Regions from separate parts of the Photobacterium sp. NCIMB 13483 genome, predicted to be linked through region 1. Evidence: predicted binding sites of a transcription regulator. Region 1 holds the regulator's gene; each other region holds the start of a gene.
The links. The regulator CRP, encoded in region 1, controls carbon source genes, mostly activating them, when cyclic AMP is high. The targets are predictions, from matches to a motif close to TGTGANNNNNNTCACA.
Positions count from the first base shown of each region.

Region 2: C9I86_RS09820 (NupC/NupG family nucleoside CNT transporter) is a predicted target of CRP. The motif match lies at 1,867-1,882, and genes of this name have one in related genera.
Region 3: nagE (N-acetylglucosamine-specific PTS transporter subunit IIBC) is a predicted target of CRP. The motif match lies at 1,908-1,923, and genes of this name have one in related genera.

Region 1 is NZ_PYLV01000006.1:145,229-149,521, forward strand. Features, by position in the region: gene astD (succinylglutamate-semialdehyde dehydrogenase) at 1-896, shown strand, start outside; gene C9I86_RS07445 (DUF1338 domain-containing protein) at 937-1,731, shown strand; gene C9I86_RS07450 (hypothetical protein) at 1,782-1,976, opposite strand; gene crp (cAMP-activated global transcriptional regulator CRP) at 2,156-2,788, opposite strand; gene C9I86_RS07460 (OsmC family protein) at 3,171-3,575, shown strand; gene C9I86_RS07465 (phosphoribulokinase) at 3,677-4,293, opposite strand, start outside.
Region 2 is NZ_PYLV01000010.1:3,694-7,986, reverse strand. Features, by position in the region: gene C9I86_RS09825 (NAD(P)-dependent oxidoreductase) at 1-224, shown strand, start outside; gene C9I86_RS09820 (NupC/NupG family nucleoside CNT transporter) at 330-1,595, opposite strand; gene trxC (thioredoxin TrxC) at 2,058-2,492, opposite strand; gene C9I86_RS09810 (hypothetical protein) at 2,702-3,007, opposite strand; gene C9I86_RS09805 (GNAT family N-acetyltransferase) at 3,139-3,561, opposite strand; partial or broken gene C9I86_RS09800 (GNAT family N-acetyltransferase) at 3,617-4,184, opposite strand.
Region 3 is NZ_PYLV01000001.1:148,831-153,123, forward strand. Features, by position in the region: gene C9I86_RS00725 (ROK family protein) at 1-518, opposite strand, end outside; gene nagB (glucosamine-6-phosphate deaminase) at 985-1,785, opposite strand; gene nagE (N-acetylglucosamine-specific PTS transporter subunit IIBC) at 2,043-3,515, shown strand; gene C9I86_RS00740 (beta-N-acetylhexosaminidase) at 3,691-4,293, shown strand, end outside.

The DNA of each region.
Region 1 (4,293 bases):
TTGCTGATGGGGTGATTAATTTAGTACAAGGTGGACGTACAACGGGAGCGGCATTAGCCATGGCAACGAGAGTGGCTGGAGTATTGTTTACCGGGAGTGCGCAAACGGGGCATTTGTTACATCAACAATTTGCGGGGCAACCGCAAACTATGTTGGCTTTAGAGATGGGAGGTAATAATCCATTAGTGATCGGCCAAGAGTATGGTGACATTGATGCGGCGGTATATACCATCATTCAATCGGCTTTTTTAAGTGCTGGACAGCGTTGTACTTGTGCACGGCGATTATATATCGCCACAGGAAAAGCTGGCGATGCTCTGTTAGCCCGTTTAGTGACGGTCGCTTCACAATTGCTGGTGGGTGATCCCTTTGCAACCCCTGCACCGTTTATGGGGCCATTAATTTCTGCTGTGGCGGCGGATCACATCATATTGCATCAACAACAACTTTTGGATGCTGGTGGCGTTGCTTTATTAACGGCAACGCGGGGACAAGGCGCAATTGTGACGCCTGCGATTATCGATGTTAGTGCTATTACTGAACTTGCGGATGAAGAATATTTTGGACCACTATTACACGTTAGTCGTTATGTTGATTTTATTCAAGCGGTAGTCAGTGCCAATCAAACTCGCTATGGCTTAGCGGCAGGGCTCATTTCAACCGATGAGCAACAATGGCTCTATTTTATTGAACATATTCGTGCTGGTATTGTGAATCGAAACCGACCCTTAACAGGAGCGAGTGGTGATGCACCTTTTGGTGGCCCTGGCGCATCAGGAAATCTTCGCCCAAGCGCTTATTATGCTGCGGACTATTGTGCTTATCCTATGGCGTCTGTTGAAGGGGATGATGTGCAATTACCGGCTCAATTAGCGCCAGGAGTATGCTTGAGCTAAGGTTTAATGAGTGATAATGCTTTCAATAGGCAGGCTGATTATGGAATCTATTACCCAACTTTTTGATGGTTTATGGCACGATTATAGTCACCGCTTATGCCCTTCAGCGGTGCAAATACAGCAGTTGTTAACCGAGGACACAGCATTACTTAATGATCATATTGCATTGCGCAGCTTTGGGTTACCGAAGTGTGGCTTAGCCGTACTGGCTGCGCCATTTATTGCTTTGGGTTACCAACCGCAAGCAAAATATCATTTTAGTGCCAAAAAGCTGTATGCCGAATCCTTTATTCATGCAAACCCGGTGTTGCCAAAAGTCTTTATTAGCGAATTACAATTAGCGGGGTGCTCGGCTGAATTACAACATACGATACGAGCCTTGCTTGATCAGGTTGATGATGATTATTTTCGCCAACCTGATTTTATTTATCGTGGCCGTCCATGGCAACTTGACTTTGCGACCTATCAATTTTTAGCGGCTGAAAGTGAATATGCAGCGTGGGTTGCGGCACACGGTTTTGGCGCTAACCATTTTACGGTGAGTATTAATCAATTAGAACAGTTCTCTAATCTTGAAGAGGTTAATCATTTATTGCGCCATAACCAGTTTGTTATTAATCAAGCGGGCGGGGAGATAAAAGGTAATGCTGAGGTGATGTTGGAACAATCAGCAACCATGGCTGACAAGGTGGGGGTCAGTTTTCGAGACGGTATTCATAACATCCCTGGTGGATTTTATGAATTTGCAAAACGCCATCCCCAAGCGAATGGTGAGTTATATTCAGGGTTTGTGGTTGCTTCGGCGAATAAAATTTTTGAAAGTACAGATCGTTAATTGTAAGCCAAATAAACAGTGCTTAGCGCATAAGCACTGTTGTTGAAGGGTTAGTTATCCAGTGGTGAAGCCCAAACACCTGATTCATCTGCAGGGCAGCGACGTAATCCGGTTTGTTGTTCGAGATAACAGCGACTATCACTAAACCCTGTCATTTCAATGGTTGTTGGCTGACTAGTTAAGATCCCAGGTACCGTGGTGTAACTGTTAACTGAAAAGCGTTCAATATCCATATTGACCATCATCGATTTAAAATCCATTTGTGAGCAAAATGTAGCATAAATAGATGTTATTACAAGTTAAAATTTAACACTAATGCCTGAGTGTTCAATGATTGTTTTACGGTGATCATCTGGGGAGTGATAAAAAAAAACCGCAGGCATAAGCTGCGGTTTCATCGGTGATTTTGGTATGACTAAAATAATTAGCGTGTACCGTAAACCACAATAGTCTTGCCATGAGCAGAAATAAGATTTTGCTCTTCTAGCATTTTAAGAATACGGCCGACTGTTTCGCGAGAACAACCTACGATCTGACCAATTTCTTGACGAGTGATCTTAATTTGCATGCCATCAGGGTGTGTCATTGCATCAGGTTGTTTTGCAAGATTCAGTAATGTCTGTGCAATACGACCTGTAACATCAAGGAACGCAAGATCACCCACTTTTTGACTTGTCACTTGTAGACGACATGCCATTTGAGCAGATAGACGCATTAGAATATCTGGGTTAACTTGAATTAATTGACGGAATTTTTTAAATGAAATTTCTGCAACTTCACAAGGGCTTTTTGCGCGAACCCAAGCTGTACGTTCTTGGTCTTCTTCGAACAAGCCGAGTTCACCAATAAAGTCGCCCTGGTTTAGGTAAGAAAGGATCATCTCCTTACCTTCTTCATCCTTGATTAATACAGCAACAGAACCCTTCACGATGTAGTACAAAGTCTCTGCTTTTTCACCTGCGTGAATTAACGTGCTCTTTGATGGATATTTGTGAATGTGACAATGGGAAAGAAACCACTCTAAAGTTGGATCTGTTTGCGGTTTACCTGGAACCATATTACTAACTTCCTCTGCATATGTTGCCCAACAATATGTTCTGTAAAGATAACTCGACAAAACTGTGCGTTGGCAGGGTTATTCACTCAGCTGATGGGCTGCGAGCTAACTTAAACTGGTTTAGAGTGTATCCTTTTTTTGGGGCTTTTTCTTGATATTGATCTCGATGACCCGCTCATTTATGAGAGATAAGTGTGCACATGATCACATCGTTGTGACTTAGTTACCAAAAGCACCGTTTCAAAGTGATTTTGCTCTCCAATTCTAGCAATAGAAATATGCAACACAATTAGCATCAAACAAAATAAATAACGTTTACATCGATGGAATTATCAACAAAAATAAGATCAAATTTTAAATAATATAGCTCAAGGATATAAAAATGCAGTCACGTGTAAAATGGGTAGAAAACATGACGTTTGTTGGCCAATCAGCATCGGGCCATAGCGTCGTTTTAGATGGTAACGGTGGTGAAAAAGGGCCAAGTCCAATGGAGTTGGTATTAATGGCTGCCGGGGGATGTAGCTCTGTGGATGTTGTTAGTGGTTTACAAGATTTACAACAGCAGATCACGGCTTGTGAAGTGAATATCTTCGCCGAACGTCGTGAACAAGCGCCACGAATTTTCACTCATGCCAATTTACACTTTGTTGTTACTGGCCATGATTTAAATGATGCACTAGTGAGTAAGATGGTGGCTGACTCGCTTGAAAAATATTGCTCAGTTTGTTTGATGCTAGGTAAAGGTGTTGAAATGAGTCACAGCTATGAGATTGTTGTGGCGTAACTCGATGACGATGACGGTTGCTGATATCAGTAACCGTTTATCAACGAGTAGTGAGAGCTACGTCTGATACTTACTTCTGAGTATCATACAAGAAATAATGCTTACGCTATTTTTCCATTTTCAATGAGTTGTTCAAGCAACGGTCGCATAATCAGTTCCATCGCAAAACTCATTTTCCCACCAGGAACCACAAGGGTATTGTGGCGTGACATAAATGAGCCTTGAATCATCGCCAATAAATGTGGAAAGTCGACATTTTTTAAGCCACGAAACCGGATCACGACAAAGCTTTCATCTAAACTTGGAATACCTTTCGCACTGACAGGGTTTGACGTATCAACGGTAGGGACTCGTTGAAAATTAATATGGGTGCGAGAAAATTGGGGTGTGATGTAATTAAGATAGTCATCCATTGAGCGCACAATTGATTCCATCACCGCTTCTCTTGAATGACCGCGGTCGCGAGTGTCGCGAATGATCTTTTGAATCCACTCTAAGTTTACAATGGGCACCATCCCAATCAGTAAATCAACATGCTGAGCGACATTGGTTTCACCATCAACCACACCGCCATGTAGCCCTTCATAAAATAACACATCAGTATTTTCAGCTAACTGTTGCCAAGGCGTGAAAGTACCCGGCATTTGATTATAAGGTACGGCTTCATCAAAGGTATGTAAGTAACGCCGAAACTTGCCACTGCCGTCTTGAGCATATT
Region 2 (4,293 bases), on a different contig from region 1:
GGCAATTAGAAAATCGAGCGCAAACCATGGCGGCTGATTCGTTTGATTTTGGCTTTGCTATTGATTGGATGCGTAAAGATCTCGCTATCTGCTTTGATGCGGCAGAAAAACTTAACGTGGCATTACCATTAGCAAAACAAGTTGATAGCGAATATGAAAAGCTACAACAGCGTGGATTTAATCGCGCTGATACCTCAGTCTTAATCAAGCAATTTGATAAGTAGCGACTGAAAACCCCCATCAATAAATACAACAAAGCCGTAGCAACAACCATTGCTACGGCTTTGTTCTTACGCTATTTCTAGCTTGATTAACTTGTTACATCTCGATTATAACGTAACGAAAATACCCGCTAGCGTAGCACTCATTAAGTTTGCTAACGTTGCCGCCATTACTGCTTTAAAGCCCAATTTAGCAACATCACTACGACGCTCTGGTGCCATAACACCAATAGAACCGATCTGAATCGCAATAGAGCCAATATTAGCAAAGCCACATAATGCAAAGGTAATAATAACTTGAGTATGTTGTGATAATGTTTCTTTTACCGATGCAAAATCCATAAAGGCAACAAATTCATTAAGAATCAGTTTTTCACCAATGAAGGTACCCGCAGCCATCATTTCATGAGTTGGCACGCCAATAACAAACGCTAATGGTGAAAAGATATAACCCAGAATAAGTTGCATGCTCAGTGGCGTAGTTGCAAACCATTGTGATGCGGTATCCATACCAATTGCAGACGTTAAACTCGCAAGACCATAACCCACTTGCTCAAGGCCAGCATTCGCCATTGCAATCACACTCACAAACGCAATTAGCATCGTACCAATTGCAACTGAGACTTTCATACCATTCATTGCGCCCGCAGCCAATGCATCAATCGCATTACTGTGCTCACTGGTCGCCATCTCGATTTCAACTTGTTCTTCTGGTACTTGTTGTTCAGGCACTAAAATCTTAGCCATTAACAAACCACCAGGTGCGGCCATAAAGCTAGCTGCAATCAAAAATTTAAGATCAACACCTAAGCCTGCATAACCACCTAAAACTGAACCCGCAACAGATGCCATGCCACATGTCATTACAACGAAAAGTTCAGAGCGGGTCATTTTAGCTAAGAATGGACGTACCAATAATGGTGATTCACCCTGCGATAAAAAGATATTACCCGTCGCGACTAATGATTCCGCACGGCTAGTACCCAATAGTTTTTGAATACCGCCACCCAACACTTTAATTACCCATTGCATAATACCGAAGTAGTACAACAGTGAAATTAAGGCACTAATAAAGATCACCAATGGCAATACACGGATCGCAAACACAAAACCGCTTTTTTCAATATTAGACAAATCACCGAAAACAAACTGAATACCAACATCAGCAAAGCTCAATAGGCCAGCAATACCATGGCTCATAGCGCCAAGCATTTTTTGACCAAGAGGCACATACAATACCAATGCAGCAAAACCCGCTTGTAATACTAAAGCACCCAGCACAGTGCGCCAGTTGATAGCTTTGCGGTTATCTGAAAGTAAAATTGCGAATAAAACCAGTACGACAATACCGGCCAAACTAATTAACAACTGCATTATTTCGTCCTATTGTGTTGCGAATAATGTAGGTATTGATTGTGTTGTGGCATCGGAAAAACATTTGCTGAAGGATCAACAAAAGATGGATATTACGCCAATATGCGTAAATAACTAAAGGGGTGTTCGTCCAATGGTACAACATACAAGTCACCTAAATTAACAAGCTATAGTTAACGCCGGTCCAACTCCGTGGGTCGTTCACATATCCTAGTGACAGCTTGTAATAAGGTGGCTGAACGTAATTGTTCTGGCCGAGGCGAGAGTATATAGAGATCTTGGTCACATTAAAAATTTAGTATAGTGTTTTTTTACATTTATACATAATTAGCACAAATAATATGCTAAATACTGCTTTCCTTAACCTTTTCCTTAAAAAATGCGCACAAAAAAGCCCAGTTACTTTGATATAACTAGGCTTTAAGAATTAAAAATACCACCAGCAAATACTGCCATTGGTAATTATTTAGTTAATGCGGTGTTTAGCCATTGATCAAATGCAGTTTTAGGCATGGCACCATTGAGCATGTCGACCATTTTACCGCCTTTAAACACCATAATGGTTGGAATACTACGAATGCGGTATTGGCCAGCCAATGCTTGTTGCGCTTCTGTATCGATTTTAACGAAACGAGCAGCACCACTACGTTCATTCGCCACATCAGCAAATACAGGAGCAAAACCTACGCATGGACTACACCAAGGGGCCCAAAAATCGACAACAACAGGTTTATCACCATTAATTAGGTTTGCAAAGTTATCAGCAGTACCTTCAATTGGCATACCATCAAGTAATTTTTCTTTACAAGTTCCACATGTCGCTTCATCGTTTACACGATCAAGGGGTAAACGGTTCAATACTTTACAATGTGGGCAGCGAGTTGTCATGGTTGTCATAATGAATTTCCGAATCTAATTCTAAACTATTGCTATTTAATCTATCCTTATCATTCTCAAAACAAAAGCTGTTTTTACTGATTAAGCTAATAGGGAAAACCTATGGATTAAGAACGGCGTTATATCAACAACCAACAACAATAATAAACCTAAAAAACTAAACGGATTAAAAGGTTAGCATTTTAATCCGTTTAAGCAATTTCACAGCCTTATTCAGTTAATGGCTGCTCTGCTGCAACATTGTTTACTTTAGAGCAAGTCCAACCTAGCGTACCTAGTTTGGTGGCAAATGCTTGAGCTTTACTTTCACAATAACCGACCTCATGGTTTGCACTCCATAACACTTGGCTACCGCTCGATTTTATATATTGCACATCACAAGGTACTTTGTTACCCGGTTGACTATAAACGACTTCAACAGTGCGCTCTGCTGTACCATTTTTACAAACATAAGCCTCTTGTGCTGATGCTTGAAAAGATAAAATAGACAACATCAACAATAACATTACTTTCATAACAACCTCAGGATAAGAACTTTCGTATTAAGTTTAGTCGGCTTGAGGATTAACACTTCAATCCCTCACATTTTATAATACTAACATTTGTATGATGTACAGCTGATTAACAACTATTATACCGTCGACTATTACGTAATATTCTGAATCATATTAAAAAAGCGGTCATCTTCGCTCGCAATGGTAAAACCACATCGAGTATATAAGTGATAAGCAGGACTGATTTTAAACACTCTTAACCTCAACTGATTTACACCATATTCACGTGCTAATCGAACAGACTCCGTAATAGCTTGAGCACCAATACCTTGATTTTGATATTGAGCGCTAACTTGAAGATCGCGTAAATAGCATTCGTCGTCACCAACAGCTAATCGAATAGCACCTACCACTTCACCATCACACACTATGTCCCAATTTTCTAACCCGGCGATTTGCTCTACTATTGTTGGTTGCTCCCAATTAACAGCATAATGCTCATAATAGGTACGCATATTGTTATATGTGATCTGCGCTGACGCTGATAAATCACGGGTTGATTGGTATAAAATCATGGGCTCTTTCCTTTGTTATCACGACGCTCATTACCACAACACAGTGTAAGTTTCATTAATCGGGCTGATTAACAATCGCTAGCCACTGTTGCTGAGTAATTGTATATAAGCAGTGTCGCTCTAACCGATGTCCTTGATCCAATTTAGGATGATTAAAATCCTGCCGTGTATTTTTCATTCCGATTTTAGCCATAACCCGTTGCGAACGGCTGATTCTGCAAAGCAGTGAAAGCAAAAACTGACGGGGCTTTAAGAACCTCAAAAGCAAACTGTAATGCTTTTGTTGCCGCTTCAGACGCATAACCTAATCCCCAATATTCAGCTGATAATCGCCAACCTATTTCGATAAAGGGAGCATTAGGAATGCCACTAGTTTCATCTTGACTATGTAGCCCCACAAACCCAATAAACTTCCCGGTTGATTTTAGTTCCACCGCCCAAAATCCCCATCCACGTTGTGCTATAAGTTCTTCTATTCTAGAAGCTTGTGCATCGCTTTCATTATTGGACAATATTGCAGGGAAATAGCGCATTACTTGAGGATCTGCGTTCAACTGAGCATAAACACGATAGTCATTCGGCTTCCATTGCCGAAGAATAAGGCGCTGTGTTTCCATATGCATGTTTACTCCTTGTTATATGCTTTATCCTTATCCACATAGAGATATATCAACGATGAGTTGCATCAACAACATCTAATCATCATAATTTGGACGATAACCTTTGAATATT
Region 3 (4,293 bases), on a different contig from region 1:
AAGTCGTGAACGTTAATATTTGGCATGTAAGTAACTGTGCCGGTTTCTGGGTTCACAAGCCCTGGAAGAATAATGCCAAATGCCACTAATTCTTTCATTACATTCTGATTGTTATCAATAAATTCTTGAATATATTTGATGAGGCCTGCGGCTAATACATCTTGGTCTGAATATAAAAATGGGTAGGCCGCACCAGTAATATGTTTACCGCTGAGGTCATAAAGGGTTATTTCAATATTGTTGCGGCCAATGCGTACAGCGATAGAGTGAAAGTTCACTGATTCAGTTGTCAGTGAGATAGCTCTTCTACCTCCCGTTGAAGCCTGTTGAGCGACTTCTTTTATTAAGCCACGCTCCAGTAACTGACGGGTGATTTTAGTGACACTTGCAGGCGCGAGGTGACTAATATCAGCGACCTGAATGCGAGATATGGGGCCCTGCAAGTCGATAAGTCGGTATACCGCAGCACTATTTAGCTGCTTGACCAGATCAACATTACCAATTTGTCCGCCTGTCATAATTTAGTTCTGCTCGTAATTAGCGTTAATAATTATCGCCTGAAGATGATTATGATGATGAATTATCGTTATCGTCTTTATCAAAGCGCTACCTATTATTCGACACGGATTTAATTAATTTTGATGATTATTAGTGTCGAATTGTTTGATGTATTGCATTTTTCAATACATTAATTAACACACTAATATACTTTCTTATGAGTAAAAATAAAGAAATCGTTGTTGATGCTTGCTTGGGCTGTGGCATTGGTCACTAAAATACGAAAAACGAGCTATAGAGAAGGGATATATCGCTAACAAGCGAATTGTAAACCATAACTGTATTGTTAATAGTCACAATTATTCTTTTTTGTGTTTAATTTCAATGAGGAAAGTAAAACGCCGTCAGGGTGGCGGCGTTTATTCAATGTTCGGTGACGATAAACAATAAATGTTATTTCGTACCTAAAAATGACACGGTTCTAGATTAGATGTGTGTCAGGTTTTCAGCTTCTAACTCTTGGAAGTACTTAACTGTTTTCACTTTAAGTTCTTGAGTTGATGGCTCATCACAAATGATCATTGATTTAGGGTGAAGCTGTAGTGCAGATACAGTCCATAGGTGGTTTACACAACCTTCAACAGCGGCTTCAAGTGCTTGTGCCTTGTTGTGACCTGTGATCAGAATCATTACTTCTTCAGAATCTAGTAGTGTACCTACACCAATAGTTAATGAATATTTAGGAACTTGGTTGATATCACCATCAAAGAAACGAGAGTTTGCAATACGAGTTTCGTGCGTAAGCGTTTTGATACGAGTACGAGAAGCGAGTGATGATGCAGGTTCGTTGAATGCGATATGACCGTCGTTACCCACGCCACCCATGAATAAATTGATGCGGCCGTAAGTTTTGATTTTGTCTTCGTAACGTTGACATTCAGCTTCGTGATCTGCGGCATTACCATCAAGTAAGTTGATGTTTTGCTCTTGCATATCAACATGGCTAAAGAAGTTGTTATACATGAAGTTACGGTATGATTCAGGGTGATCAGCCGCCATACCAACATATTCATCCATGTTGAATGTCACGACGTTTTTAAAGCTTACTTCGCCAGCTTGGTATAATTCAATCAAACGCTGGTATGTCGGAAGTGGTGTACCACCTGTAGGTAGACCTAGCACAAATGGACGCTCAGCTGTTGGTTGGAACTTATTAATGCGATCTGCAATGTAGCGAGCAGACCATAAACCAACATCTTTAGCGTTATTAAGCGGGATTAGTCTCACGTTGACACCTCGTTGAAGATAGTTAAAACAGGAAAAATCTTAGCGGCATAGCGCCTTTGTTTCGAATGATAAAATAAGTTTTATGATCGAGCTAGCAAAATCACTCAGTTCTGTCTTCGGTCGGTGATTAAGATCACAAATGATGATGTTTTAATTTGCGGAGCGAAATAAAATTCATAAACTGCAAAGGACAAAAAAGAGATGGCAAAAAAAAGCTATCACTATCGCATCTAAGAAAACCATAGGGGGAACTAAGGGTGAATATTCTTGGATATTTTCAAAAAGTAGGTAAAGCACTAATGGTGCCAGTTGCAGTACTTCCTGCAGCGGCAATTTTAATGGGTATTGGCTATTGGGTTGATCCATCTGGTTGGGGTGCAAACTCAGCAATTGCTGCGTTCCTGATTAAAGCGGGCTCTTCAATTATCGATAACATGTCAGTATTGTTTGCAATTGGTGTTGCATACGGCATGTCAAAAGATAAAGACGGTGCAGCTGCACTAGCTGGTTTCGTTGGTTACACTGTTGTAACTACGTTGCTATCACCAGGATCAGTTGCAATGATCCAAGGTATCGACGCAAGTGCTGTTCCAGCCGCTTTTGCTAAGATTAATAACCAATTTGTTGGTATCTTGGTTGGTATCGTTTCTGCAGAAATCTATAACCGTTACTCTAACGTTGAATTGCATAAAACATTATCATTCTTCAGTGGTAAGCGTTTAATTCCAATTCTAACATCCGTTGCTGGTATCGCTATCGCAGCAGTATTACTGTTCGTATGGCCACTAGTTTACAACGGTCTTGTTAGCTTTGGTGAAAGTATCCAAGGTATGGGTGCAGCAGGTGCTGGTATCTATGCATTCTTTAACCGTCTATTGATTCCTGTTGGTCTTCACCACGCACTGAACTCAGTATTCTGGTTTGATGTTGCTGGTATTAACGACATTCCTAACTTCTTAAGTGGTCAAGGTGTTCCAGGTGTAACTGGTATGTATCAAGCGGGTTTTTACCCAGTAATGATGTTTGGTCTACCTGGTGCAGCATTAGCGATGTACCACACAGCGAAGCTTAAGAATAAAGAGCGTACAGCTTCATTATTAATTGCTGCTGGTTTTGCATCATTCTTCACTGGTGTTACTGAGCCACTAGAATTTGCATTCATGTTCCTTGCACCACCACTTTATGTTATCCACGCAGCATTAGCAGGTATCTCTGTATATATTGCAGCATCAATGCACTGGATGTCTGGTTTCGGTTTCTCTGCAGGTCTTGTCGACATGGTATTGTCAGCACGTAACCCATTAGCAGTTAACTGGTACATGTTGATTCTTCAAGGTATTGCATTCTTCGGTATTTACTATGGAATCTTCCGCTTTGCGATTATTAAGTTTAATCTTAAAACGCCAGGCCGTGAAGATGACGAAGCAGATGACAAATCATCAGTAAAAGGTTCAACTGAAACTGGTGAGTTAGCTAAGCAATACTTAAAAGCGCTTGGTGGTCACGGTAACCTAGAAAACATTGATGCTTGTATCACTCGTCTACGTCTTACACTAAAAGACAGTAGCCTAGCTGATGAAAAAACATTAAAAGCACTAGGTGCAATGGGTGTGGTTAAACTAGGTTCAAACAACCTACAAGTTATCCTTGGCCCTCTAGCTGAAATCGTTGCTGGCGAAATGAAAAAGATTCCAGCATCAGAAGATCTATCAGCAGTAAAACTTCCATAATTATTTAAATTCTTAAGTAATTAGGCGACACACGAAATACCGCAACACTTTTAATTAGACCGGTCCTGATATTTTAATTGTAAGATATCAAGATCGGCATTTTGAGTACCCAACTTTTGGGCTCTATATAGATTTTCCCTTCATTTTAAGGGATATCGGGAGAAAGGAATATTTCATGACTATTAAACTTACAGCGTTAGCATCTTTCATTGCACTAGCAGTAACTGGTTGTGCAACTCAAGGAAATGATGATGAGAAGGTTGTTAAAAATTTAGCTAATAACCTTGATGTTACTTATGAAATTGTTACTCAACACGGTGCAGAAGAAGGCCTACAGTGTAAGACGCTAGGCGCAGAGTGGGCATCTTGTGATCTAATTAATTTAACGCTGGAAAATAATGGCCCAGCAGTAACGGGGACTGACTGGAAAATTTATTTCAGCAGCATTCGCCAAATTCTTGAAGTTCAAAACGACCAATTTAAAGTTACACACGTAACAGGTGACCTTCATACATTAGAGCCAACAGACAAGTTTGATGGTTTTGCTGAAGGTGAGAAGGTTGTTATTCCTTACATTGGCGAATACTGGACACTTTTCGAAAATGACTACATGCCTCGTGCATACGTAACATCAGGTGATGCTGCGCCACAAACAATTAAGAGTACAGATTCAGCAGATCCAGGTGATTACTTGGTGCCACTTAAAGGTGACCAATTCAAGCGTGTTAAAGCCGATAATAACGTGCTTGCAACCGCTGAAACACGTTTTAATAAAAAC